DNA from 4 places in the Bradyrhizobium nivariense genome. Region 1 is predicted to be linked to each of the others. Evidence: predicted binding sites of a transcription regulator. Region 1 holds the regulator's gene; each other region holds the start of a gene.

Region 1 (5,975 bases):
GCGCCGAGCGGATCTGGTTCGGGACCCAGATCTCGAAGCGTCGCGCAATCGGCGTGGCCTGCGCCGAGAGGAATGTCAGGACCCAGGTCTGGTCCGTGCCGGTCCGATAGGGCACGCCCACGCCGAGATTGATCCCGACCTTGGCCGCGTCCTCCCAGCGCAGGAAGCTCCTGGCGTCGTGCAGGTCCTTGATGATCAGCGGCAGGCCCGCCTTCCAGGTGCGTCCAGGCAGGCCAAAGCCGCGAGGAAATTTGGTGTGGCGAGAGTTGAACTCGAACATATCGGCGGTGCCGTAATAGCCGTCGACGAGCCCCATCTCGTGGGAGACATCAGGGTCGTTGTGCCAGAGCTCGATCGCGCCGACATGCGCTTTGCCGTCGCCGCAGAACAGCACGATGACGGCCTGGAGGAATTCGCCTGCAAACACCGGTACCGCGACGCCGCAGGTGAGGCCGGCTACGAGCGCCTGATCGGTCCGTTTGAAATAGGAATTGGCGAATCTGGTGAGGATTTCGGGGTGGCCCGAGGCCCAGGCCTTGCCCGGAAGTCCCTCGTCATATCCGAAGTGCAACTCTTCGCTGACGGCCTTGAACGCGGACAGCCCTTCGCCGTAGAGGCCGCCACCAAATTCCAGCCGCATGCGCGTCCGGTCGGGTACCCAGAGTTCAACGACGCGAAGGAAGGTTTTCATCGAGCGTGTCCGCCGTCTCAAGCCCTTGACAGCATCGGTCATTTGGCTGCGAAGCGGACGTTCATAATTCAGGCAGGGCGGCTCAAACTTCGTGCTGCGCAGAGGCGCAGCGGCTTGATCAATCCGATCGGATTTCGCTGGACGCGACCGCACCATCTCGCCGGCCACGGCCGGCGATGGCAATTCAATCCTGGCCTCCAACCTCTCGGCCGGAGGGCGGCTGTGTCAGCCGATCGGCAGGCGGGTGACCGTCGGCTGCCTGTCGGCGATGATCTCCGGCTTGTGCTCGCGATCAGTGACCGGCTGGGTCACCGGCAGTTGCAGCACGGTTGCCTGCTGGCCCTCGACGAGCTGAGTCACCAGCACGTATTTGCCGTCGGGGAATTCAATCGCATCATGATGGCGGTCGGGAATGTGCGGATCGATCTTGCCGAACTTGCCGACGCGGGAATTGATGGTACGCGTCCAGATCCAGCGATTGTCGTAGCGGACGTTGTCGGTGAAGGCGAGCTCCGTTCCCGGCAGCAGGCAGACGGCCACGGTCGGATCGGCTGCGGACGCAAAACCACGCGTCGAGGTGCCGCGGAAGCTTGTCGTGACGATCGTCTCGCCGACTTCGGCGGGACGCGACGCGACGGCATGCAGGCTGTAGTCACACATCGGGTGCTCCTCAGGCTGGGATAGCGCCCGCGTCTCTTATCGAGGCGCAGGCCTCTATCAGAGTGGAAACACGCAAAACTCTACTTGGTTGTGGGCAAATCTGCGGCTGGTTTCCGCAAGCCGCGATCACATTATCTTTTAGGAACAAAGGCTGCTGCGATGCATTCGGGAGGCGCGTGTCAACGCCCTGCGGACGCCGACCAGCCCGAATATTGCCAGCCTGGCTGCGACGGTTGCGCGATCGCATTCCGCGCGTTGCGGACTTGATCGCTGACCGCTGTTTCCTTGCGGACATGGTGACGCGATTGTGCGGCAAATGCTGGCGACGCTGATGCTGCGATCAGCGCCGCCGCAACTGTGCTCAGAATGATTTTGCGCATGACTTCTCCTCGAACCTGAAGGCCGCGAAGCCCCTGGGTGCTTCGTGCGGCGTATCGAGGATCTAGCGCCGGAGGTGGGCCCGGATAATCTGTGCGGAACCAGAAAGACTATCCAGCCCGAGCGGACAATGATCCGCTCCAATCTCTGATCGGGCTGCCGATCGGAAGCGCGCGCGGCGCCAAGGACTCCCGGTATCAAGGACTCCCGGTATCAGTACTTCCGGTACAGCCCGATCAGCTTGCCCTGAATCTTCACCCGGTTCGGCGGCAGGATACGTACCTCATAGGCCGCGTTGGCGGGCTCGAGCGCGATCGAGGCGCCGCGGCGGCGGAAGCGCTTGAGGGTCGCTTCCTCGTCGTCGATCAGCGCCACCACGATGTCGCCGGTATCGGCGCTCTCGTTGCGCTGGATCAGCGCCATGTCGCCGTCGAGGATGCCGGCCTCGACCATGGAATCGCCGCGCACTTCGAGCGCGTAGTGCTCGCCCGAGCCGAGCATGTCGGGCGGTACGCTGATAGTGTGGCTGCGGGTCTGCAACGCCTCGATCGGCGTGCCGGCCGCGATGCGGCCCATCACCGGCACCGCAACGGGACGCTCGCCCTCGTCCGCAGACAGGCTGGAGCTCGCGCGCACCTTGCCGAGATTGCCCTCGATGACGCTCGGCGTGAAGCCGCGGCGGCTGCCGGCGGCTGCCTGGAGCTCGGGCAGCTTGATGACTTCAATCGCACGGGCGCGGTTGGGCAGGCGCCGGATGAAGCCGCGCTCCTCGAGCGCCGTGATCAGGCGATGGATACCCGACTTCGAGCGCAGGTCGAGCGCATCCTTCATCTCGTCGAAGGAAGGGGGCACGCCGCTTTCCTTCAGACGTTCATTGATGAACCGCAGAAGCTCGTATTGTTTGCGCGTTAACATCTCGACCAAAGTCCCCCGATTGATGCCGTTCGATTCCGAGACGCTGAATTCAGCAATAAGCCGCTACACGCTCGAAACAAATCATGAACGGACACTATATGTTCGATATGTGTTCCGCAACTGCTTAATTTACCGTGAACAGAGCGAAGTTCGCGGAACCCGCATTCTCGAGGCACTCAGACGGGGAGCCGCAACACCTCGCAGGGCGTGCCGGCTTCAGCCTTCGGCGCGAACGGTGCGCGCACGAGAAGTACCTGTGCCGCAGCGAGATTCGCAAGCAGCGAAGAGTCCTGATGACTGACGGGAAGGGCGATGCGCGTGCCGTCGTCGCGCTCCTCCAGGCGCGCGCGCAGATAGTCCTCGCGCTGGTCGTTGGCGCCGACGTCGCGGCCGAGCGCGGCGCGCTCACGGCGATGGTGAATCACCGAACGGCCCGACAGGGCGCGAATCAGCGGCACCATGAACAGGAAGGCGCACACATAGGACGACACGGGATTGCCCGGCAGGCCGATCACGCCCATTGCGCCGAGCCGTCCATGCATCATCGGCTTGCCCGGCCGCATCGCGATCTTCCAGAACGCCATCGCGATACCTTCGTCCCTCAGCGCCTGCTGGACCAGATCGTGGTCGCCGACCGATGCGCCGCCGGTCGTGATCAGGATGTCGGCGTCGCTCTCGCGGGCGCGGCGGATGCCGGCGGTGGTGGCCTCCAGTGTGTCGGCGGCAATACCGAGGTCGATGGTCTGGGCGCCCTCGCTGCGGGCGAGCGCATGCAGGGCGTAGCCGTTGGAATAGACGATCTGGCCGTGACCAGGCGTGGCGCCCGGCATCACCAGCTCGTCGCCGGTGGCGAGAATCGCGACCTTCGGACGCCGGCAAACGGGAAGATGCGGATGATTCATCCCGGCGGCGAGCGCGAGGTCACGCTCGGTGAGGCGGATTCCCGTGCGCAGGAGCACGTCGCCCTCGCGGAAATCGACGCCGGCGGGCCGGATGTGCCGTCCTGCGATCGCGGCTTCCTTGATCGTGATGCGCTTGCCATCAGCGACCGTGTCCTCCTGGATCACGACGGCGTTGGCGCCGTCGGGAACGACGCCGCCGGTGAAGATCCGCACGGCCTCGCCGGCGCCGACCGTTCCCGCGAACGGCCGACCCGCTGCGACCTCGCCGATGACGGTGAGCTTCGAATCGATCGTCGCGGCGTCAGCTGCGCGCACGGCGTAGCCGTCCATCGCCGACATCGCCTGCGGCGGCTGCGTACGCCGCGCTGCGACGTCGCGCGCGAGCACGCGATGGTAGGCTTCGTCGAGGGAAACCATCTCTTCGGGCAGCGGCTCTGCACTCGCCAGCACCGCGGCAAGCGCGTCAGAAACCGGCATCAAGGCCACGGCGAAAACTCCTGCTCGGCACGTTCGGGCGAATGTTCCGCAAGTCTTCTAGCCGAGCGCGGGCGCAGAGGCAAAAACAGCTGAGCGGGCGCAATTCATCCCGCTGCTTCACATTGTTCTGGAAGGCATGATCAAGCCCGGCGAGGCATGGTCCAGAGAACGAGGCAGATCGGCAGAAGAGTGGCCATGGCAAAAACGAGAATGACGAGCGCCACGGCCAGCATCGATCAGCTCTCTATCTGCCCGGGACTTACGTCGGGCGCTTTCGGCCCCTGATCCTTGTCGGGGAGCGGATCGGCCTGGGATTTCAGGTCGGCGGCCTTGCGCACAAGCTTGGCCGAAAGGTCCGAGTCTGAAGTTGTCCTGGCGAATTCAAGAAGAAGAGATGCCTGCTTGGTGAGGTAGGTTTTGCCCAACACGATGATGCGTCCGTCCGTAGAGATCCCGACGGACTCTAGAGTCCGGAACCCGGTATTCCGTTCCCGGAACTCGGTATAAAAATGCACAAAGTGATCGGGTTCCTCAGCTTCGTCAAAATTAGTTCCGACGGGGCCGTGCCTCCTGGGTTTCGCGACGGCGGATTGTCGTCAGATACCCAATGCCTTCAATGCGTTCCCGACGTCACGCGGCGAGGTCACATGGACCGCCGTCAAGCCGCGCGCCCGCGCTCCCTCGATGTTTTCAGCAAGATCGTCGAAGAACACGATACGCCCGGCGGGTACGCCGATCGCAGCGATGACGTGGTCGAAGGCCTCGGCATCCGGCTTGCGCAGGCCGATGCTGGACGACAAATACAGCTCGCGGAAATGGCCGAGGAGATCGGCATATTCCTGCGAGAAATAGTCCACGTGCGGCCGGTTGGTGTTGGAGAAGGCGTAGAGCGGCATCTGCTTCGCCGCCCGCGGCAACAGCTCGGCGATGTCAGGCATTTCGCCGGCGAAGATCGCGTTCCAGCCTTCCAGGAACTGCGCGTCCGAAATGCCGATTCCGAGCGAGGCTCGCAATGAGGCGAAATAGTCCTCGTCGCTGATCTTGCCCACCTCATGCAGCCGATAGGCTTCGCTGTCCCCCACATAGCGCGCGACGATGGATTCGGGCTTGCAGCCGGCATGTCCCGCCCAGCAGGCGATCGCCTTGGAGAAATCGATGTCGAGCACCACGCGGCCGAGATCGAACAGAAGCGCATCCGCGCTGCCGGGAGAGAGCGATGTCACCTGCATCCTTTCACTCAGTATCGATATGGCTCGTGGTCGAACAGCGGAAACGCGCTGAACACGCTCGGCGCGTTGGTTGCGGTCGCTGCATGCAGGCAGGATTTGTCGACCTCGGCGAACGAGGTCGCACCCAAGAGGCCGAGGCAGCGCAGCACTTCGTCCTCGAGCAGCTCCAGCATGCGCGCCACGCCGGCTTCGCCGGCCGCCGCCAGCGCCCAGCATTGCAGCCGGCCGATGCCGACGAGGTCGGCGCCCGCCGCGATCGCCTTGACGATGTCGGTGCCGCGGCCGAAGCCGCCATCGACCATGATCTTGGCGCGGCCGTTCACGGCATCGACGATCTCGGGCAGCACATGCATGGCGCCGCGGCCGTGATCGAGCTGACGACCGCCATGGTTGGAGACGTAGATCCACTCGACGCCGTGATCGATCGCGATCAGCGCGTCCTCTGGCGTCGCGATGCCCTTGAGGATCAGCGGGATCTTGAACTTGTCCTTGATCATCTTCACCGTCCGCCACTCCAGGCCTTTCTGGAAATCGCCGCCGGTGGCTCGCAGGCGGCTCTCGCGAACGTAACGCTTGGCGATGTCGCGTTCGCGACGGCTGTAATGAGCGGTATCGACGGTCAGGCAAAAGGCGGCATAGGCGTTCTTCTCGGCCCGGCTGACAACGTCAGCGACGAAGGCATCGTCGCCGCGCACATAGAGCTGGTAGAGGCGCAGCGCGTCG
Region 2 (5,975 bases), on a different contig from region 1:
CCCTGCAGCGACGTACGCTGCGACTTGCCCAGGTCATCGGTGGGATAAAGATAGCCCCAATCGGCGAGATATTTCCTTTCGTCCAGCTCGGCGCGCGCCTTGAGGCCGGCATCTGTTGTCGTCACGGCGATCAGCTGGACGATCGTGCGATAGCTACGCAGTGGCTTTCCCCGCCAGTTGATGGTGATGAAGAAGAGACGATGCTCGATCTTGTTCCACTTGCTGGTGCCGGGCGGCAGGTGGCAAACCCTGATCGGCAACTTGAGCTCGTCCGCCAGTTTTTTGAAGCTCGACCTGCCACAGGCGCACACGAGACCCGTTGCTGCCGCCGCCATCGGCCGTGATCATCGGGCGTTTGGCTGTCGGATGACGCTTCTTCCCCATCGTCCGCCACCATCGGCGGATCGCATTGACCGCGAAGCTGGCGGTGTCGTGGTCCGTGCCGACGCTGACCCAGCCGACATTATTGGTGATGTCGTACATGCGGTACGGCACGGCGCGGCTTAGCTTGGGATCGATAAAGTCTTGAATGTTGACGAGCTCAGGCCTGCCTTGGCGACGCCATTCCCGGCCGTTGTTCTTGAAATTGCCTACCAATTCCTTCTTCTTCGTGTCGACCGATATGACCGGTTCGTTCGCTGCCAGGAACGTCGTGGCCTGCGTGTTGATGATTGAAACTGCGCGTCGCGATCGATGTGCTGGCCGCCTTCTCGGGCCTTGTTGTTCGCTTGCAGGCTGTAGCCCATGCCGCGCAGAAGCTCGCTGACAACCGTCGGGCAAACCTTATGACCCTCCTTCGCCAGCTCGGTCACGAGGTTACGCAGGCTGCGGGTCGTCCACAACAATGGCTGCATCGGATCGCCCCGCGTCACCGGTTCGACCAGGCGCTTGAGATTGGCCGCGAGGGTTGGCTCCCGGGATGACTTCTTCTTGTGCCCGCCGCCCGCCCTACGGACGCGTCCAGCCGGAACCGCCACGTTGTCGCGAGTGTCAGAAAGTCCGTGATAAATCGTCGACCGCGCCAATCCGCTGATCCGGACATCAAGCTGACCCCGCCGTGTCCCAGCGCTTTCGCCCCAGGGCGACAAAGCGCCGGAGGCTCTGTTCATTCAGAACAGGGGCCATCTCCTGATAGCGTCCGCGCGGCGCGCGCCTGAGCGGCTCGAATCATCCCACGACGCTACGTCGCGCGACAGATCATTGTGAATCCTGCGCAAACAATCCTCGCGATCTGTGGCAACTGTGACTCAGTTGTTTATGGACGGGCCCTTATTGTCGACGACGAACACCTTGACGCCGTCGCGCTCTGTCACGGTGTCGTCAGGCTTGGCCTCGTCGGCCAGGCTCATCCGGTATTTGAACCCGTCGCAGCCACCGGTCTCGACCATGATGCGCAGGCCGCTCGTCGGCTGCGCCGAACCCGAGATCACGCTCTTGAGCGCATTCACTGCGCTATCCGTCAGATTGATCATGGCTATCCTTTTTGCCTGGGTCGTTTGGATAGGAATTGGCAAGTCGCATGCCAGCGCGCCCTAGCTTGACATTGTCCGAGATCGCGCCTGTTGGCTTTGCGGCGCGTGTAGGGTTGCTGACAAAGGTCTTCGAGGGATTGCGGCGGCTTTGCGTGTCTTCTTTATGGATTCCGCCGATGAAGCGTAAGGAACGCCGCCAGCAGAGAGATTTGATGCCTGTGTTGCGTCAACCGGTTGAGCCGGCAAGCTTAGATCGGAAACCACATGGCCACTGCCGAACAACTAGAACACGCACCGGGGGTCTTTGTGGACAAGATCTGCGCAGGCGGTGCGCCCATTCAGCTTCTTTGCACAATGACGGCAAGACGACTCTCGGTCTCGTGGTACGCCTGCTGCGCGAGGTATTCGACAAACAGGAGCGGGATGCCATTGCGCTCGCCAAACTCGTCTTGCAGCATGGCAAGGCCGTCTGCGGACGCTATCCTCCCTCGGTCGCAAAGGCGCTCCTCGAGGCGGCGCAACAGCGTATCCGAGCTGAAGGATGTCCCCTGCTGATTACGGGCGAAGCCGCGGGCGAAGCGGACGGCCCCGACCTGCCCGACGTGCAATTCGAATATGCCTACGAAGCCCTTGAGTGGCACTTCACCAATATACCGCCGAGCGAACTCGCCACTACTGTGAGGCAATTCCCGGGCCACATGCAGGCCGATGTTCAGGTCGCGGTCGATAAGCTATTCGCCGATCCGGTCCGCTTCTTCGGCGCCTATGCAGAACATAGGTACGAGACGCTTTCATTCGCTCGGATGAAAACGCGTGGACAGAATGCGATTTCGCTGGTGCCGCCGCAATATCACCAGGTTGATACTGGCGAGACGGCGCCGGTCAAATGCCTGTACAATGGACTGTGGCTCTGCCGAGCGAGCGAATTTTTCTATGCCGTCGTGCTCTCTACTGAGTTCGAGTTCGAGCAAGAGCCGAGGATCCGGATTGAAATCGTTGCCCCTGCGGGGACTGGCGGCGAAGCCTTTGTTCAGCGCAGCTTTGACGAACTGGAACGGGCGGTACACGCGGCACGTTCTTATCGCGGCAAGATTCTCTCATTCGAGAAAGGTGCGAACTACAGCGGCCGCTCAAGAGGCATCATGGTGCATCGATTGGCACCAGTGAGGCGCGAGGACGTGATCCTGCGGGAACAGGCTATCAAATTGCTCGATCGCAACGTGTTGAGTTTTGTCGCCACGCGTGGCGCACTCCGCCGATTCGGCCAGTCGACCCGCAAGGGCATCCTGCTCTATGGCCCGCCCGGCACCGGTAAGACCCACACTATCCGCTATCTCGCCACCAACCTACCGGGACACACCACGCTAATCATCACCGCCGAAGAGGTCGGTCAGCTGAGCGCCTATATGGCGCTCGCGCGCCTGCTGCAGCCTACCATGGTGGTGATCGAGGATGTCGATCTGATCGCCAGCAAGCGCGACGACTTGACAACATGTGAGGAGGTCGCGCTGAACAAACTCCTGAATGAAATGGACGGCTTGAAGGAAGACGCTGACATCCTCTTCGTGCTCACCACCAACCGCCCCGAGCAACTCGAGGGCGCCCTGGCCGGTCGCCCCGGCCGCATCGACCAGGCGATCGAGATGCCGCTGCCTGATACGACCGGCCGCGACAAGCTGATCCGACTTTACGGCACGGGCCTGCCGCTTGAGGCGGAGATCGTAGCCGAGACGGTGCGCCGCACTGAGGGCGTCAGCGCCGCTTTCATTAAGGAGCTGATGCGACGCATTGCGCAATCATGCATCGCTCGTGACGGCGGAAACTCAGTGACCACAGCTGACATCGAGGAAGCGCTCGACGACATGCTGTTCACCGGCGGCCGCCTCAACGTGAAGCTCTTGGGTGGGGCCGGAGCGATGGCTGCGGGGTCTGAATGAAGGCGAAGGGCGGAAGATCACCCGCCAAGGGCTGCGCCAACTCCCGCATGCGCCGGGTGTCGACGACGCGTCTATGATTGATGAGCAGCGAGGCGGTTCGTAAACGCGAACCGCCGCGACAACTCGCCCGCTCAACCGTCGCTCGTAATTCCTGTTCCATGCCGGCCTGCCCCTACAGGCGGCTTCGATATCAACGCCTCGCCACAGCCGACAAGCAATGAGCAGCTTCGCCATCCGTCAAGGAACGAGAACGGCTGCGGGATTGCCGGCGAAAAGTCCCCCTGCGAAAGCGGCCACCTGGTAGTACATGCGCATGCAGTTTTGTCCGGCCGATGCATCGGCTGACTCATACCTCATGATGGGTCCGACGAGCCGACAAGACGCGACACCAACTCCTTAGGAGACGGCGGAAGTTATCACATCGGTCGAGCGGGCGGCGCCGATGGTCATCGGATGAGAAGGAACGGCTTGTTGCAGCATCGCTCGAGTCGGAGCCAGTGTTTCCGAGGTGGCTCGCATGGCTGGCCTTCATGTAAGCCAGCTGTTCAGGTGGCGCAAAGAGCTTTGAAGCGAGTATAGCGCCGTTCGTGCCGGTCGAGATTGGGCCGTCTGTGCCGCTGCGGGAGTTGGCCGAAGCGCCATTGACGACGACGGCGGCGCGTCGACGGAAGAGCCAGGGCGTCATCGAGATAGATCTTGGTAGCGGGCACCGCATCCGGGTCGATGGCGACGTTGATGGAGACGCGCTACGTCGCGTTCTCGACGCTTTGGTACGCTGATGATCCCGGTTCCGACGGGCGCACGAGTGTGGCTTGCGACAGGCTACACGGACATGCGCCGAGGCGTCCGTCGCTCGCACTCCAGGTGCAGGAGGTGCTGCGCAAGGGCCCGCTCAGCGGTCACTGTTTGTCTTCCGCGGTCGCCGAAGGGATCTTGTGAAGGTGATCTGGCACGATGGCCAGGGAGCATGCCTGTTCACCAAAAGACTGGAGAGAGGGCGGTTCATCTGGCCTTCGGTCGCGGGCGAAGCAGTGACGATCTCGTCGGCGCAGATGAGCTACCTGTTGTCCGGAATCGATTGGCGCAAACCCGCAAGAAACCCAGCGTCCGACGCGGGTCGCATAGCCGTTTTGGGTTTGAATCTGCTGCTTGATCTGATTCAATGGCTTCATGATGTCGAAGCCGGACGACCTTCCATCGGACCTTGTCAGTGCCCTGGCAGCGCTGCAGGCCGCGCGTGAGGCCCGGCTGCGAGCCGAGGCGTTGGCTGCCTGCGCGCAAGCGGAGCTGTCGGATAACGCGGCGCTGATCGCGCATCTCGAGTTACGGATCGAGAAGCTCAAACGCGAACTGTACGGGCAGCGCTCCGAGCGCACGGCGCGGCTGATCGAACAATTGGAATTGGAACTCGAAGAACCGCGGCGAGCGAGGATGAGCTTGTCGGGCGCGCCGCCGCGGCGAAAACCCAAGAGCGGGCGCGCCTTCACGTCAATCATGTAGTCACTGCGGCGCGGCAATCAGGATGGAAGTGCGCGGCAGAATGACGCTGCTGCCGCGGGACGACAGCAAAGCTGGTTGCCTTCAATTCAGGTAGGTCAGTCATTATAGCTTCAACAAGCATCTCTATAATCTCTTTCGCTGCATCCTATTATGGATCAGATCCTCTGTGGCCAAGCAGATCTGGCTGCGCGCCGCGACGCTGGTTGGCATGAAGGTTGCCCGCCTCAGCCCGAGACTTGCTACTTGCGATCAGAACCCGCCTATAGTGGTGCGCCCCCACGACTTTCGTGCGAAACAGATACACGTCGTTCCTCGTAAGAGCCGGCGGATATTTAACTATAGCGCTGCGCTCACAACGGGCCGCTACTCACGGCAGATGCGATCCCATCTCATGGAGCAGTCCTAGCACCGGGCACAATTGACAGCAGCAGCACTCCAATAGTTCAAAGAAGCCCGAGGCGGCGCGCCTTGATAGCAGCCTGGATTCGGGTGGTCACTTCCAGCTTTCGCATAGCGTTCTTGATGTGAAAATTGACGGTGTTCTCGCTGACTCTCAATATCACCCCTATTTCCCAGGATGATTTGCCCTCCTCTACCCACCGCAAGCACTGCTTTTCTCGTGCGGACAGCACAACGGTTTGCCCATCGACCATGTGTTTCTCCTGGAGCCGAGACGCCTGGAACGAGATCAGCAAATGCCGTACCACGCGACGGCGATCGCAAACTCTCCTGCCAAGACAAGCTTCGGAGCACCGATCAGCTGCCGATCCAACTGCAACACCATCGACTGTCGAAGCGATTGGGACATACCTCGTAAACACGACAGCAGTGGTTGCAACAACGGCTCACTTGTCGTCCGAGACCTAACCTAGGCTTGGGATAGGTCTCCTCATGGTTGGTAAGCGCCAGTTTATGTCCCGCGCTTGCTCCAGCGCGGCTTTCTGCATGACCCCACGGAAGAGGCGGAGCGGACCCAGCTACATGGTCGCGGCTCCAAGAAATAGTCTCGCTTGCCAGACGCTCTCTCGGCTTATTAATCGATCGAACGATGATCGCTTGGCCGTGC
Region 3 (5,975 bases), on a different contig from region 1:
CAACGGATTGTTGTTGCGCTGGCGGGACTTGGCAGCAGGAACCCGGTGTCGGAGCGCGAAAACAAAAAGGCCGGCGCAAGGCCGGCCTTTCGTAACGCGATGGCGTTGGAGACGAAGATCAGTACTTCGCGAGCACTGCGCCGCCGCCGAAGGTGTAGTTCAGGCGGACGGTGGCCATATCCACGTCCTGCTTGATGCTGTCGGCGCGGAAGGGCAGACCGAACGCCGTGAAGCTGTCGGTGTGCTTGCCCATGAACAGATGGTCGTACTCGAGGGCAACCGACCAATTCGGTGCGAAGCCGAACTCGATGCCCGTGCCGACGGCGCCGCCCCAACGGGTGTCGGTCGCCTCGCCGAACGTGACGCCGCCCAGAGTGCCGCTGAACTTGTTATGGGTGACGGCCGCGCCGCCCTTCACGTACCAGAGCACGTTGTTCCAGGCATAACCCACTTGGCCGGTGAAGAGACCGATGGCATCGATCTTGGTGTTGTTCACCAGCGGGAAGAAAGCGGCGGGCGAGCTGGTGTTCGAGCCCTTCAGGTCAGCCCAGTCGCCCTGAGCTTCGAGGCCGAACACCCAGTTGGTGGACTGCCAGCGGTAGCCGATCTGGCCGCCGACGAGGGCGCCGGTCGCATTGTGGCAACCTTCAGCCGTGACGGGGACTGCGCCGCCGGCTACTGCGGTCGTATCCCAGCAATTGTGGCTCGAGCCGCCACCGGCGTTGGCACCGATGTAGAAGCCGGTCCAGTTGTAGACCGAGGCCACAGCCACCGGAGCCTTGGTGTAGGGGCGCGCCGCGAGATCAGCGGCCGAAGCCGGGGCGGCGAGAGCGAACAAACAGGCCGAAGCCAACAAAACCTTTTTCATTTTCAACTTAATCCCAGTCCCAGTTTCTGTTGTTGCCTTCCGTGCGCGGAAGAGCATCGGACGCTGTGGTCCAACCGATGTCGTACATACACCAGTGAAGCCGCAAGTTGTGTACCCGAAAAGCCACAGCAGGTTGGAAATGCAGCAGTGGGTGAAGCCTATTATTCGGGCTGTGCGCAGCAAAAGGCCGGCGCGAAGCCGGCCTTTTATTTCTGAGCGATATCAGATGGATATCAGTATTTCGCAATCACTGGACCGCCCCAGCGATAGTTTGCGCGGATCAGGCCGATATCGACGTCCTGGCCGATGCGCTCGGAGCGTGTGGCAGCACCGAGCGGGGCGAGCACGAAGTTGCCCGAACCGGTGAAGCCGATGGTGCGATTGCCGAGGAAGATGTGATCGTACTCGAAGCCCACCGTCCAGTTCGGCGCGAATCCGAACTCGACGCCCGCGCCCACGGTGCCGCCCCAGCGGGTCTCCTTGGCCTGGTCGAATTCGAGACCGGTGACGACGTCATAGCCGCGGTAGCGGTCGCCGACGACGGCGCCGCCGCCCTTCACGTAGACGAGCACGTTGTTCCAGGCGTAGCCGATCTGGCCGGTGATCAGGCCGAAGGAATCGATCTTGGAGCGATTGCGCAGGCCGGTCACCACACCGACGTTGTCGCCGGAGAAGTCGGCCCAGTTGCCCTGGCCTTCGAGGCCGAACACCCAATTGGCCGACTGCCAGCGATAGCCGACCTGGCCGCCGACCGTGCCGCCGACCGAGTTGTGGCAGCCTTCGCCGACCAGAGCGCCGCCGACGCCGACGAAGTCCCAGCACTTGTGGCTGGTGCCGCCGCCGCCGTTGATGCCGATGTAGAAGCCGCTCCAGTCGTAGATGGTGGCGACCATCGGCGCCGGAGCCTTGGTGTAGGGACGCGCGGCCATGTCCGCCGCGCTTGCGGGAGCCGACAGGCCCAACGCCACTGCACCGATTGCACCAATCAGGATCTTGTTCATTGCCAGTCTCCCCAGGTTCATCCGCTTCTCGAAATCCCCGAAGCGGTTTGATCAGGCGCGACGCCCAGATGAATTAATTCCGAGGAAAACCTAGTCCGATCGCGGAATGGAGTCCGTCTCCGAAATGCCACAGTCGCAGGCGAGTCGGACCGGCTCTAACTTGATGAATGTTAGGTTGTTTTGCTGTTCCGCGGGAACCCGAACCGGTTCCATCCTGCGCGTGTCTTTCCGCAAGCCCCACCGGCCGATCGACCCGATACGTTCGGCGGCGTCACTCGCAAAGAACAAATCTGGAACGAACCGAAGGTCGATGCTATATGTGGGGATAACCCGAGGGGTGACGGACTGATCGAAGTCCGCAAGCGTTCGGCGAGCGTATAGGGTCGCCCCGACAGGGGCACGGCGGAACGCGGGGAGCGGACCGGCCTCCTTAGATTCAGTGGCATTCGGAGTGGAGAGCGGAGATGGCGGGAAGCGTCAACAAGGTCATTCTGGTTGGAAATCTCGGCAAGGATCCTGAGATCCGCCGCACCCAGGACGGGCGGCCGATCGCCAATCTGAGCGTCGCGACCTCGGAGACGTGGCGCGACAAGGCGACCGGCGAGCGCAAGGAAAAGACCGAGTGGCACCGCGTCGTGATCTTCAATGAAGGGCTCTGCAAGGTCGCCGAACAGTACCTGAAGAAGGGCGCCAAGATTTACGTCGAGGGTGCGCTCCAGACCCGCAAATGGACCGACCAGAGCGGTGTCGAGAAGTACTCGACCGAGGTCGTGCTCCAGGGCTTCAACTCGACGCTGACGATGCTGGACGGTCGTAGCGGCGGCGGGGCAGGCGGCAGCTTCGGCGACGAGCCGGGCGGCGATTTCGGCTCTTCAGGTCCGGTCAGCAGCGCGCCGCGCCGTCCTGTTGCCGCCGGCGGCGGTGGCCGCAACGGCGACATGGACGACGATATCCCGTTCTGAGAACGTGGCGTATCATACGACGCGGACGCGCCGGCCGGATGGGGCGGCGCTTCTCACGCCGCGCCAGCAAAGCTTTCTAATCGGCAGGACGGGCTCGGGATTTCCGGGCCCGCTTCATGTTTGGGTTGAGCTCGGATTACGTCATGGCAAACGCGCTGACGGGGGAAGCTCGCGGCGCGGTTTTCCAGGTGTTGCGGGCGATTTTGCAAGGTCGGTGCGGGGGCTGTCCGAGACACGGCTCGCAAGGGCTTAAGTCTCTGGAAAAACAGTCGGAAAAAGCGCTTCCCGGAAGCCCGCAAGGGTGGTTATCAGGGGGGCGATGCGCTATATGATTCCCAGATAAAACCTCACCGGATTTCCCCTTGGCTGACGACGACGACAAGCCCGGCGACCAGCCGGCGCAACCCTCGGATATTCGACCCGTCTCCATCTTCGAGGAGATGAAGAAGTCCTATCTCGACTACGCCATGAGCGTGATCGTGGCGCGCGCGCTGCCTGACGCCCGCGACGGCCTCAAGCCGGTGCATCGCCGCATCCTGTACTCGATGAACGAGCAGGGGCACACGCCCGACAAGAAGTACGTCAAGTCCGCCCGCGTGGTCGGCGACGTCATCGGTAAATATCATCCGCATGGCGACCAGTCGATCTACGACGCCATGGTCCGGATGGCGCAGGACTTCTCCATGCGCGTGCCGCTGATCGACGGCCAGGGCAATTTCGGCTCAGTCGACGGCGATCCCCCGGCCGCCTATCGTTACACCGAAGCCCGGTTGACCAAGGTGGCGCTGGCTCTGCTGGCCGACATCGACAAGGACACCGTCGACTTCCAGCCGAACTACGACAACAACGAGACCGAACCATCGGTCCTGCCGGCCAAGTTCCCGAACCTTCTCGTCAACGGCGCCGGCGGCATCGCGGTCGGCATGGCGACCAACATCCCGCCGCACAATCTCGGCGAGGTCATCGACGCCTGCGTCGCGTTGATCGACAACCCCGCGCTCACCATCGACGAGCTCATCAACATCGTGCCGGGACCGGATTTCCCGACCGGCGGCGTCATCCTCGGACGGCAGGGCATCCGCGCCGCCTATCACCTCGGCCGCGGCTCGGTCGTGATGCGCGGCAAGGTCGCGATCGAGACCATCCGCAAGGAGCGCGAGGCGATCATCATCACCGAGATTCCCTACCAGGTGAACAAGGCGACGATGGTCGAGCGCATCGCCGAGCTGGTCAAGGAAAAGAAGATCGAGGGCATCGGCGACCTGCGCGATGAATCCGATCGCGACGGCTACCGCGTCGTCATCGAGTTGAAACGCGACGCCGTGCCGGATGTGGTGCTGAACCAGCTCTACAGGTTCACGCCGCTGCAGACGAGCTTCGGCGTCAACATGGTGGCGCTCGACAGCGGCCGTCCGCGGATCATGCATCTGAAGGACCTGCTGGCCATCTTCGTCGACTTCCGTGAGCGGGTCGTCACGCGGCGCACCAAATACCTGCTCGCCAAGGCCCGCGATCGCGCCCATATCCTGGTCGGCCTGGCGATCGCGGTCGCCAATATCGACGAGATGATCCGCGTCATCCGGACCTCGCCCGACCCGACCACGGCCCGCGACACCCTGATGTCGCGCGACTGGCCGGCCCGGGACGTCGAGGACATGCTGACGTTGATCGACGATCCGCGCCACCGCATCAGCGAGGACGGCACGATCCGGCTGTCGATGGAACAGGCGAGGGCTATTCTCGACCTGCGCCTGCAGCGCCTCACCGCACTCGGCCGTGACGAAATCCGCGAGGAGCTCGACAAGCTCGCCGGCGAGATCGCCGACTATCTCGACATCCTGCGCTCGCGCGACCGCGTGCTGGGCATCATCAAGTCCGAGCTCGCCGAAGTGAAGGCCGAGTTCGCTACGCCGCGCCGCACCGTCATCATCGAGCAGGAAGGCGAGGTCGAGGACGAGGACCTGATCCAGCGCGAGGACATGGTCGTCACCGTCTCCCACGCCGGCTATGTCAAGCGTGTGCCGCTGTCGGCCTACCGGGCGCAGCGCCGCGGCGGCAAGGGCCGCGCGGGCATGCAGACCCGCGACGAGGATTTTGTCAGCCGGCTGTTCGTGGCGTCCACGCATACTCCGATGCTGTTCTTCTCCTCGCGCGGCCAGGTCTACAAGATAAAGGTCTGGCGCCTGCCGATGGCCGCGCCGAATGCGCGCGGCAAGGCGCTGATCAACATCCTGCCGCTGGAGCAGGGCGAGCGCATCACCACCATCATGCCGCTGCCGGAGGACGAGTCCACCTGGGGCAATCTCGACGTGATGTTCGCCACCACGGGCGGCAACGTCCGGCGCAACAAGCTGTCCGACTTCGTCGACGTCCGCCGCTCCGGCATCATCGCGATGAAGCTCGACGACAACGAGGCGATCGTCGACGTGCAGATCTGCACCGAGCGTGACGACGTATTGCTCACCGGCGCCGGCGGCCAGTGCATCCGCTTCCCCGTCACCGACGTGCGCGTGTTCACCGGGCGCACCTCGATGGGCGTGCGCGGCATTGCGCTTGCCGAGGCCGACAAGGTGATCTCGCTGGCGATCCTGCGCCATGTCGAGACCTCGTCGGACGAACGTTCGGCGTACCTGAAGATGCGTCGTGCGGTCGCCGGCGAAGCTGCGACCGAGGAAGCGGCAGTGGATGCCGAGGCCGAGGAGACCTCCGGCAGCTTCCAGCTCGCCCAGGAGCGCTATGTCGAGATGTCGGCGCAGGAGCAGGTCGTCCTGACCGTCTCCGTCAACGGCTACGGCAAGCGGACCTCGTCCTACGAGTACCGCACCACGGGCCGTGGCGGCAAAGGCATCGTCGCCATGAGCGTCAACAACCGCAACGGCAATCTCGTGGCCTCATTCCCAGTGGAAGACGCCGACCAGATCATGCTGGTCACCGACAAGGGCCAGCTGATCCGCTGCCCGGTCGAAGGCATCCGCGTGGCCGGCCGCTCGACCCAGGGCGTGATCGTGTTCGACACTGCCGAGGACGAGCATGTGGTGTCGGTGGAGCACATCACGGAAGAAGCGGAGAGCGGCAACGGCGCGAATGGGGAATAGCGAGTGGCGAATAGGGCAAGCTGCGCTGTTGGCTATCCGCCACTCACCA
Region 4 (5,975 bases), on a different contig from region 1:
CGGCTATGGCGAGCGGATGACGAACTTCTTCGCCTCCAATCCCGGGTTCCGCTCGCGGATCGCGCACCACATCGAATTCCCGGACTATGCGGAAGCCGAGCTGCTCGTCATCGCCGAGCTTATGCTGACGGAGCGGGGCTATCGCTTCTCGGCGGCGGCGCGCGAGGCCTTCGAGAAGTACGTCGCGCTGCGCCGGACCCAGCCGTTCTTCTCAAATGCGCGCTCGATCCGCAACGCCGTCGACCGCATCCGCCTGCGGCAGGCCGATCGCCTAGTGTCCGATCTCGACCGCACGCTCGATATCGCCGACCTCGAAACGATCGATCCCATCGACGTCCTGGCGAGCCGCGTTTTCAGCGGCGGTGCAGACACGCAGAGGAGTGCGAAACCATGACGAGAGAAATCCTCATCGCGCCTTCGATCCTGGCTGCAGATTTTGCGCGCCTCGGCGAGGAGATCGCGGCGATCGACGCGGCGGGTGCCGACTGGATTCATTGCGACGTCATGGACGGGCATTTCGTCCCGAACATCAGCTATGGCGCCGACGTCATCAAGGCGATCCGGCCGCTGACGAAGAAAATGTTCGACGTGCATCTCATGATCGCGCCCGCCGATCCTTATCTCGAAGCATTCGCGAAGGCCGGAGCGGATGTCATCACGGTGCATGCCGAAGCCGGTGTCCATCTCGACCGCTCGCTTCAGGCCATCCGCGCGCTCGGCAAGAAAGCCGGTGTCAGCCTGTGTCCCGCTACTTCCGAAAGCGCGATCGAATATGTGCTCGATCGTCTCGACCTCGTACTGGTGATGACGGTCAATCCGGGCTTTGGCGGCCAGTCCTTTCTCGAGTCCCAGCTCGAGAAGATCAGGCGCATTCGAAGCATGATCGGCGACCGGCCGATCCGGCTCGAGGTGGACGGCGGCATCACGCGCGACAACGCCGCTGCCGTGGCCGCTGCAGGTGCCGATACGCTTGTGGCGGGTTCCGCCGTGTTTCGCGGCAAGAGCAGCGCGGACTATGCCGCGAATATCGCGGCCATTCGCGTCGCGGCGGAGGCCGGCAGAGTTCCAAAGTTGCAAGATGTTTCCGGGAGGCCGACGCGTCTCGGCGAGACCGCGCTCATCCGATCGAGCGCTATCTCGACCTCGTCGGCGTGACCGTGGAGCGGCGCCTCTACGCCTAGCCATTGGCCTGCGGCAGGTTCCGAGCGCTGAGTTCGCGCTGATTGGAACTTTTGCCTGAATACCCATTTCCTAGAACCAACCGGGGTCTGGCGCGCGGGCGGGGCACAGCAAATCTTTTGCATAACCGCCATCGGCCTGACGCAAATAAGGGCAATAAGCTCTGTGAATGCGAGGAGGGTCTCATGGAGAACGTACGTCGCTACCGCGCGCTGGCGTCCCTCTGTCGTCAGCAGGCCGCCTACCGGCCGCTCCAGAACTGGGAACTGCTCGGTCAGGCCGAACATTTCGAACATCTCGCCGAAGTCGAACTCAAGGCGCATTTCGACGCGTGCAATGCGCAACACGACGAGGACGCTGTCGAGGCCCCGGGGTGGGAGAGGCCTGCCGCGGCGTGACGGCGCACGCGTACCGCTTCCGCTGAAGCGACATTTGCACCGGGGCGTCGTCGTCCGTCGCATCGGGTACCGCGTCGGCTCGAAGCATTTCGTCCGACCTCCGATCGTGTCTTCTTTGCCAAGATTTAATTGCGTGGACGGGACGCTGTAAGGTGGCGACCGCCATGTTGGGTGCAAGGCGACTTACCCAACATGGACATATCGACATGAACGACCGCGTCAATTCCGACACCACCACGTCCCGCAATATCCTGAGGCCGCGCCGGCTCGCGCTGCTCGGCACCGCGGCCGCACTTGGCGTGGCCCTGCTGGCGACTGCTCCCGGCTCTTCGCCGTTCAGCGCGACCTCCTTCATTGCGCCCGCCCAGGCCGCGGAGACCGCCGCGACACTGCCGGGCTTCGGCGATCTCGTCAGCAAGGTCAAACCCGCCGTCATCTCGGTGCGGGTCAGGATTGACCAGGACAACGACAACAGCGCGATGCTGCAACAGAACCGGATGGATTCGGACGCAGACGCGCCGTTCGACCAGTTCTCACGACAATTCGGCTTCCGTGGTCCGGGTGGCATGAACGGCATGCCGCGCCAGCGCCACCAGATGATCACGGGTGAGGGCTCCGGCTTCTTCATCTCCGCCGACGGCTATGCCGTGACCAACAACCATGTCGTCGACCACGCCGCGTCGGTGCAGGTGACGATGGACGACGGCGCGATCTATACCGCAAAGGTGGTCGGGACCGATCCGAAGACCGATCTTGCGCTGATCAAGGTCGAGGGCAGGAAGGATTTTCCGTTCGTCAAATTCTCGGACCAGAAGCCGCGCATCGGCGACTGGGTGGTCGCCGTCGGCAATCCCTTCGGGCTCGGCGGCACCGTGACCGCCGGCATCGTCTCGGCCAGCGGCCGCGACATCGGCAACGGTCCCTATGACGATTTCATCCAGATCGACGCGCCGATCAACAAGGGCAATTCCGGCGGTCCGGCCTTCGACATGAACGGCAACGTGATCGGCGTGAACACCGCGATCTTCTCGCCCTCCGGCGGCTCGGTCGGCATCGGCTTCGACATTCCGGCCTCGACTGCAAAGCTCGTCGTCGCACAGTTGAAGGACAAGGGCGCGGTCACACGCGGCTGGCTCGGCGTGCAGGTGCAGCCGGTGACATCGGAAATCGCCGACAGCCTCGGCCTCAAGGAGGCGCGCGGCGCGATCGTCGACAATCCGCAGGACGGCAGCCCGGCGGCGAAGGCGGGCATCGAGGCGGGCGACGTCATCACCGCCGTCAACGGCACCGCGATCAAGGACTCCCGCGATCTCGCCCGCACCATCGCTACCCTGGCGCCGGGCACATCCGTGAAGCTTGATGTCGTCCATAAGGGCGACAGCAAGACGGTGACGCTGGCGCTCGGCGAGTTGCCGAACGAGCGGCAGGCTAACGCGGACGAGGGCAAGGCGCAGCCGGATGCCGGCACGCCGCTTCTCGGGCTCAGCCTGGCTCCGGCCGGCGACGTCCAGGGCGCCGGCCAGAAGGGGGTCGTCGTCACTGAAGTTGATCCGCAGGGGCCGGCCGCGCAGCGCGGCATCCAGACCGGCGACGTCATCCTCAATGTCGGCGGCAAGGCCGTCGCCAACATCGGCGATGTCCGTTCGGAGCTGGCGCAGGCGAAATCGTCCGGCAAGCGCAGCGTACTGCTGCAGGTCAGAAGCGCGCAGGCGACCCGGTTCGTCGCGGTGCCGCTCGCATAAGTCGAACGTCGATCGGTGCAAATCCAAAAAGGCGGCCCCCGGGCCGCCTTTCCTGTTCGCCTTCAGGATTCACGGAGGCCGCCGATAACATTCTCGTTAACGGCAGAGAGGATGACCCGGTTCGTCCGAAAAAGCCGTGTTCGCTCATCACAGTTCCGGGTCTCGTATGTACTCGGCGGCAACGAAGCCGCCGGGATGATTGCAAGCGTGGAACTTCGAACTTGCCGCCACTCAGCGGCTGGCCGGTAGTTCGCATTGATCGGTGCCGACATGGATCGATTGAAGCTCTCGCTGATAGGTGCGCTGCTTGTGGCGCCGTTCGTGCTGTGGGGTGGAAATGCTGTCGGGCGTGACGACGGCCGCTACGCGGACTCACCCCTCAAGCCGTGGTTCGACAGCCTGCGCAGCCATCTCGGTCCGTGCTGCTCGGATGCGGATGGATTTGCCGTCGCTGATCCCGACTGGGACTCGCACAACGGACATTATCGCGTGCGCCTCGACGGCGAGTGGGTCGAGGTGCCGGACGAAGCCGTGATCACTGAGCCGAATCGAGCCGGCCGCACCATGGTATGGCCGGTGAAGACCGCGTTCGGGATTTCGATCCGCTGCTTCATGCCGGGCAGCATGATCTGACTGAAGTCAGCGCGACCGTTGGGAGGATTTGCGCTTCGACGTCTTCCTGGACGTTTTCTTCGAAGTTTTCTTCGAACTTTTCTTGGACGTTTTCTTGGATGCCTTCTTGGCAGTCTTCCGCTTCGAGACCTTCTTTGGGACCTTCTTGCCCTTCTTGCGCGCCTTCGACAGACCGATCGCGATCGCCTGCTTGCGGCTCTTCACGCGTCCGCCTCGACCGCCGCGTCCGCTTTTCGCGGTACCCTTCTTGTAGCGTTTCATCTCGCTTTCGACATCGCTGCCGGAGCTGCGCGAGTAGCGGCGCTTCGTTGCCTTGCGTGCCATGCATGTTCTCCCTTGGCCGGGGAGAACCATCCAAAACAGGCATGGTTCCGAAAGCGGGCCCGCAACGTTCCAGATGCGCGACGCAGCCTAGAAGGAATTCGCCAGCTCGATCTCCGCTTCCAGCACCTGGATGCGCCGTGCTGCCTCGCTGGAGGACAGATCCCGCGCATATTGCGCGGGTTGATACGTCTCTTCGCTCAACCGTTTCAGCCTGAGGCCCTGTGTCCGGGTCATCTGCTCGGTAAGGAAAACCCTGGCGTCGTATTTACCCTGAACCTGCATGTCGCTGCTCCGTCCTGAAATCCTGACTTGACTATATGTTCTTATTTTGTTCTAACAAGCCATGGACAACAGAATTAACGAAATTCGACGTAAAATCAGCGCCTTGAGGCTGGAAATGGCCGATGTCGAGGCGTCCGTGCGCGAGTTCGTCGACCGCGATCGCGACTGCACAGAGAAGGCCCTTGCGCAGATGGATCTGCGCCGGAAAATCAATCTGCTGATCGGCGAATGGAAGGCTGCAGGGGGCGGCGATGTCCTGCCGAATGTCCGCGATAGGGTGCGCCTTCGTTCCGGGAAGAAAGTCGGCAATTCCGTGCGCGCCTTCGCGCGGCACTGAGAGTTTGGGAGCGTGCCGTGGAAGAAGATCCGGCGACGTACCGGATCTTGAGACTGCGCGGCGAGATTCTCGAACTGGGCTCTGCCATCCGGCAGCTGCAACGCGAGGGACTCGACGACGCCGCGGCCCAACTCCTGATCGCGCGCAAGCGTGCACAGCTGGATCATCTGGTGAAATCAGATGTCGCAGGCGGTCATCCCAACATCACCGGCTACCGTCGCATTTGAAGCGTGCGCGCGCGCAAGGCGACATGCGGGCTGGTGGATGCCGGATGTTGACGAAGCGGCCTGAGAAAGAGTTCGGTCGAACCCCAAAGCAAAAGGCCCCGCGGTGGCGGGGCCCTCCATGAATTTCGGCGAACAGCTACTTGGTGTTGCTCATGCCGCCCTTGTTGTTCGTCATGGTGCCGCCCTGGTCGGAGCCGGGGCCGGAGCCGCCTTGACCGGAGGGATCGGCGCCCTTGGATTTCGTGTTGGCGCCTGTCGTCTGCGAGGACGAGGTCGAGGATTCATGTTTCGCCTTGTGCGACTTGGCCTCCGCGGCGAACGGTGCGGCAGCGAGGCCGGTTGCCAACATCACGGCGAGAGCGAGCTTGGTCGTCTTCATGCGCGGGAACTCCCTGGGTTAAATTGACGCAGGCAGCCAACCGCCGTTCGACGCAGGAGTTCCGAACAAAAAAGCTCTCGTGCGTCACGCATCCTTCAAGATTGCTTGTCTTCTGCGAGAATGAATACGACGCCGGTGAGTGTCGCGCCGATCGCGAACGTCGTCATCAATTTGAGGGCGAAAACGACAACGGCCTGACTTCCGCCGTCACTCAGCAGGTTGGCGACGGCTGGATTGGTCAGAACGAGCACGAGGCTGAAAGCGAGGCCGAGGGCTGCGCCCATCATCGCGTGCGTCATCAGCTTGACGAGGCCGGTGGGAGAGATCAGGTCCGACGACTTTTTCGCGCGCATGGAACTCTATCCCGATCTGGCATGCAACGCGTGGGACACCCGCCGGTTCCATCCAGATGAAGGAATTGTCATTGCCCGCTTCATCCGATGTTCATGCCGGGCCTGCGAGGATGAACGCTGC

Evidence for each region. Region 1 encodes LexA, which represses DNA repair genes until DNA is damaged. Its sites were predicted from a motif close to TGTTCNNNNTGTGTTCNG; they were not measured.
Region 2: QCM77_RS36435 (ATP-dependent Clp protease adaptor ClpS) is a predicted target of LexA. The motif match lies at 1,628-1,645, and genes of this name have one in related genera.
Region 3: QCM77_RS22275 (single-stranded DNA-binding protein) is a predicted target of LexA. The motif match lies at 2,150-2,167, and genes of this name have one in related genera.
Region 4: QCM77_RS14360 (DUF3072 domain-containing protein) is a predicted target of LexA. The motif match lies at 4,595-4,612, and genes of this name have one in related genera.

Annotation. Positions count from the first base shown of each region.
Region 1 is NZ_JARWCR020000023.1:13,599-19,573, forward strand. It holds gene QCM77_RS20190 (GAF domain-containing protein) at 1-691, opposite strand, end outside; gene QCM77_RS20195 (hypothetical protein) at 917-1,351, opposite strand; gene lexA (transcriptional repressor LexA) at 1,943-2,644, opposite strand; gene QCM77_RS20205 (molybdopterin molybdotransferase MoeA) at 2,821-4,032, opposite strand; gene QCM77_RS20210 (hypothetical protein) at 4,260-4,538, opposite strand; gene QCM77_RS20215 (HAD family hydrolase) at 4,620-5,252, opposite strand; gene QCM77_RS20220 (alpha-hydroxy acid oxidase) at 5,261-5,975, opposite strand, start outside.
Region 2 is NZ_JARWCR020000069.1:8,083-14,057, forward strand. It holds partial or broken gene QCM77_RS36425 (ISAzo13 family transposase) at 69-1,125, opposite strand; partial or broken gene QCM77_RS36430 (HesB/IscA family protein) at 1,281-1,472, opposite strand; gene QCM77_RS36435 (ATP-dependent Clp protease adaptor ClpS) at 1,649-3,409, shown strand; gene QCM77_RS36440 (transposase) at 3,888-3,977, shown strand; gene tnpB (IS66 family insertion sequence element accessory protein TnpB) at 4,351-4,650, shown strand; partial or broken gene QCM77_RS36450 (IS66 family transposase) at 4,580-4,875, shown strand; gene QCM77_RS36455 (response regulator transcription factor) at 5,353-5,562, opposite strand.
Region 3 is NZ_JARWCR020000027.1:35,572-41,546, forward strand. It holds gene QCM77_RS22265 (outer membrane protein) at 119-868, opposite strand; gene QCM77_RS22270 (outer membrane protein) at 1,102-1,869, opposite strand; gene QCM77_RS22275 (single-stranded DNA-binding protein) at 2,334-2,831, shown strand; gene gyrA (DNA gyrase subunit A) at 3,194-5,926, shown strand.
Region 4 is NZ_JARWCR020000014.1:123,182-129,156, reverse strand. It holds gene cbbX (CbbX protein) at 1-394, shown strand, start outside; gene rpe (ribulose-phosphate 3-epimerase) at 391-1,155, shown strand; gene QCM77_RS14380 (hypothetical protein) at 1,365-1,577, shown strand; gene QCM77_RS14375 (Do family serine endopeptidase) at 1,784-3,319, shown strand; gene QCM77_RS14370 (hypothetical protein) at 3,590-3,952, shown strand; gene QCM77_RS14365 (DUF6496 domain-containing protein) at 3,959-4,276, opposite strand; gene QCM77_RS14360 (DUF3072 domain-containing protein) at 4,364-4,558, opposite strand; gene QCM77_RS14355 (hypothetical protein) at 4,674-4,895, shown strand; gene QCM77_RS14350 (hypothetical protein) at 4,913-5,122, shown strand; gene QCM77_RS14345 (hypothetical protein) at 5,259-5,501, opposite strand; gene QCM77_RS14340 (hypothetical protein) at 5,597-5,854, opposite strand; gene QCM77_RS14335 (hypothetical protein) at 5,853-5,975, shown strand, end outside.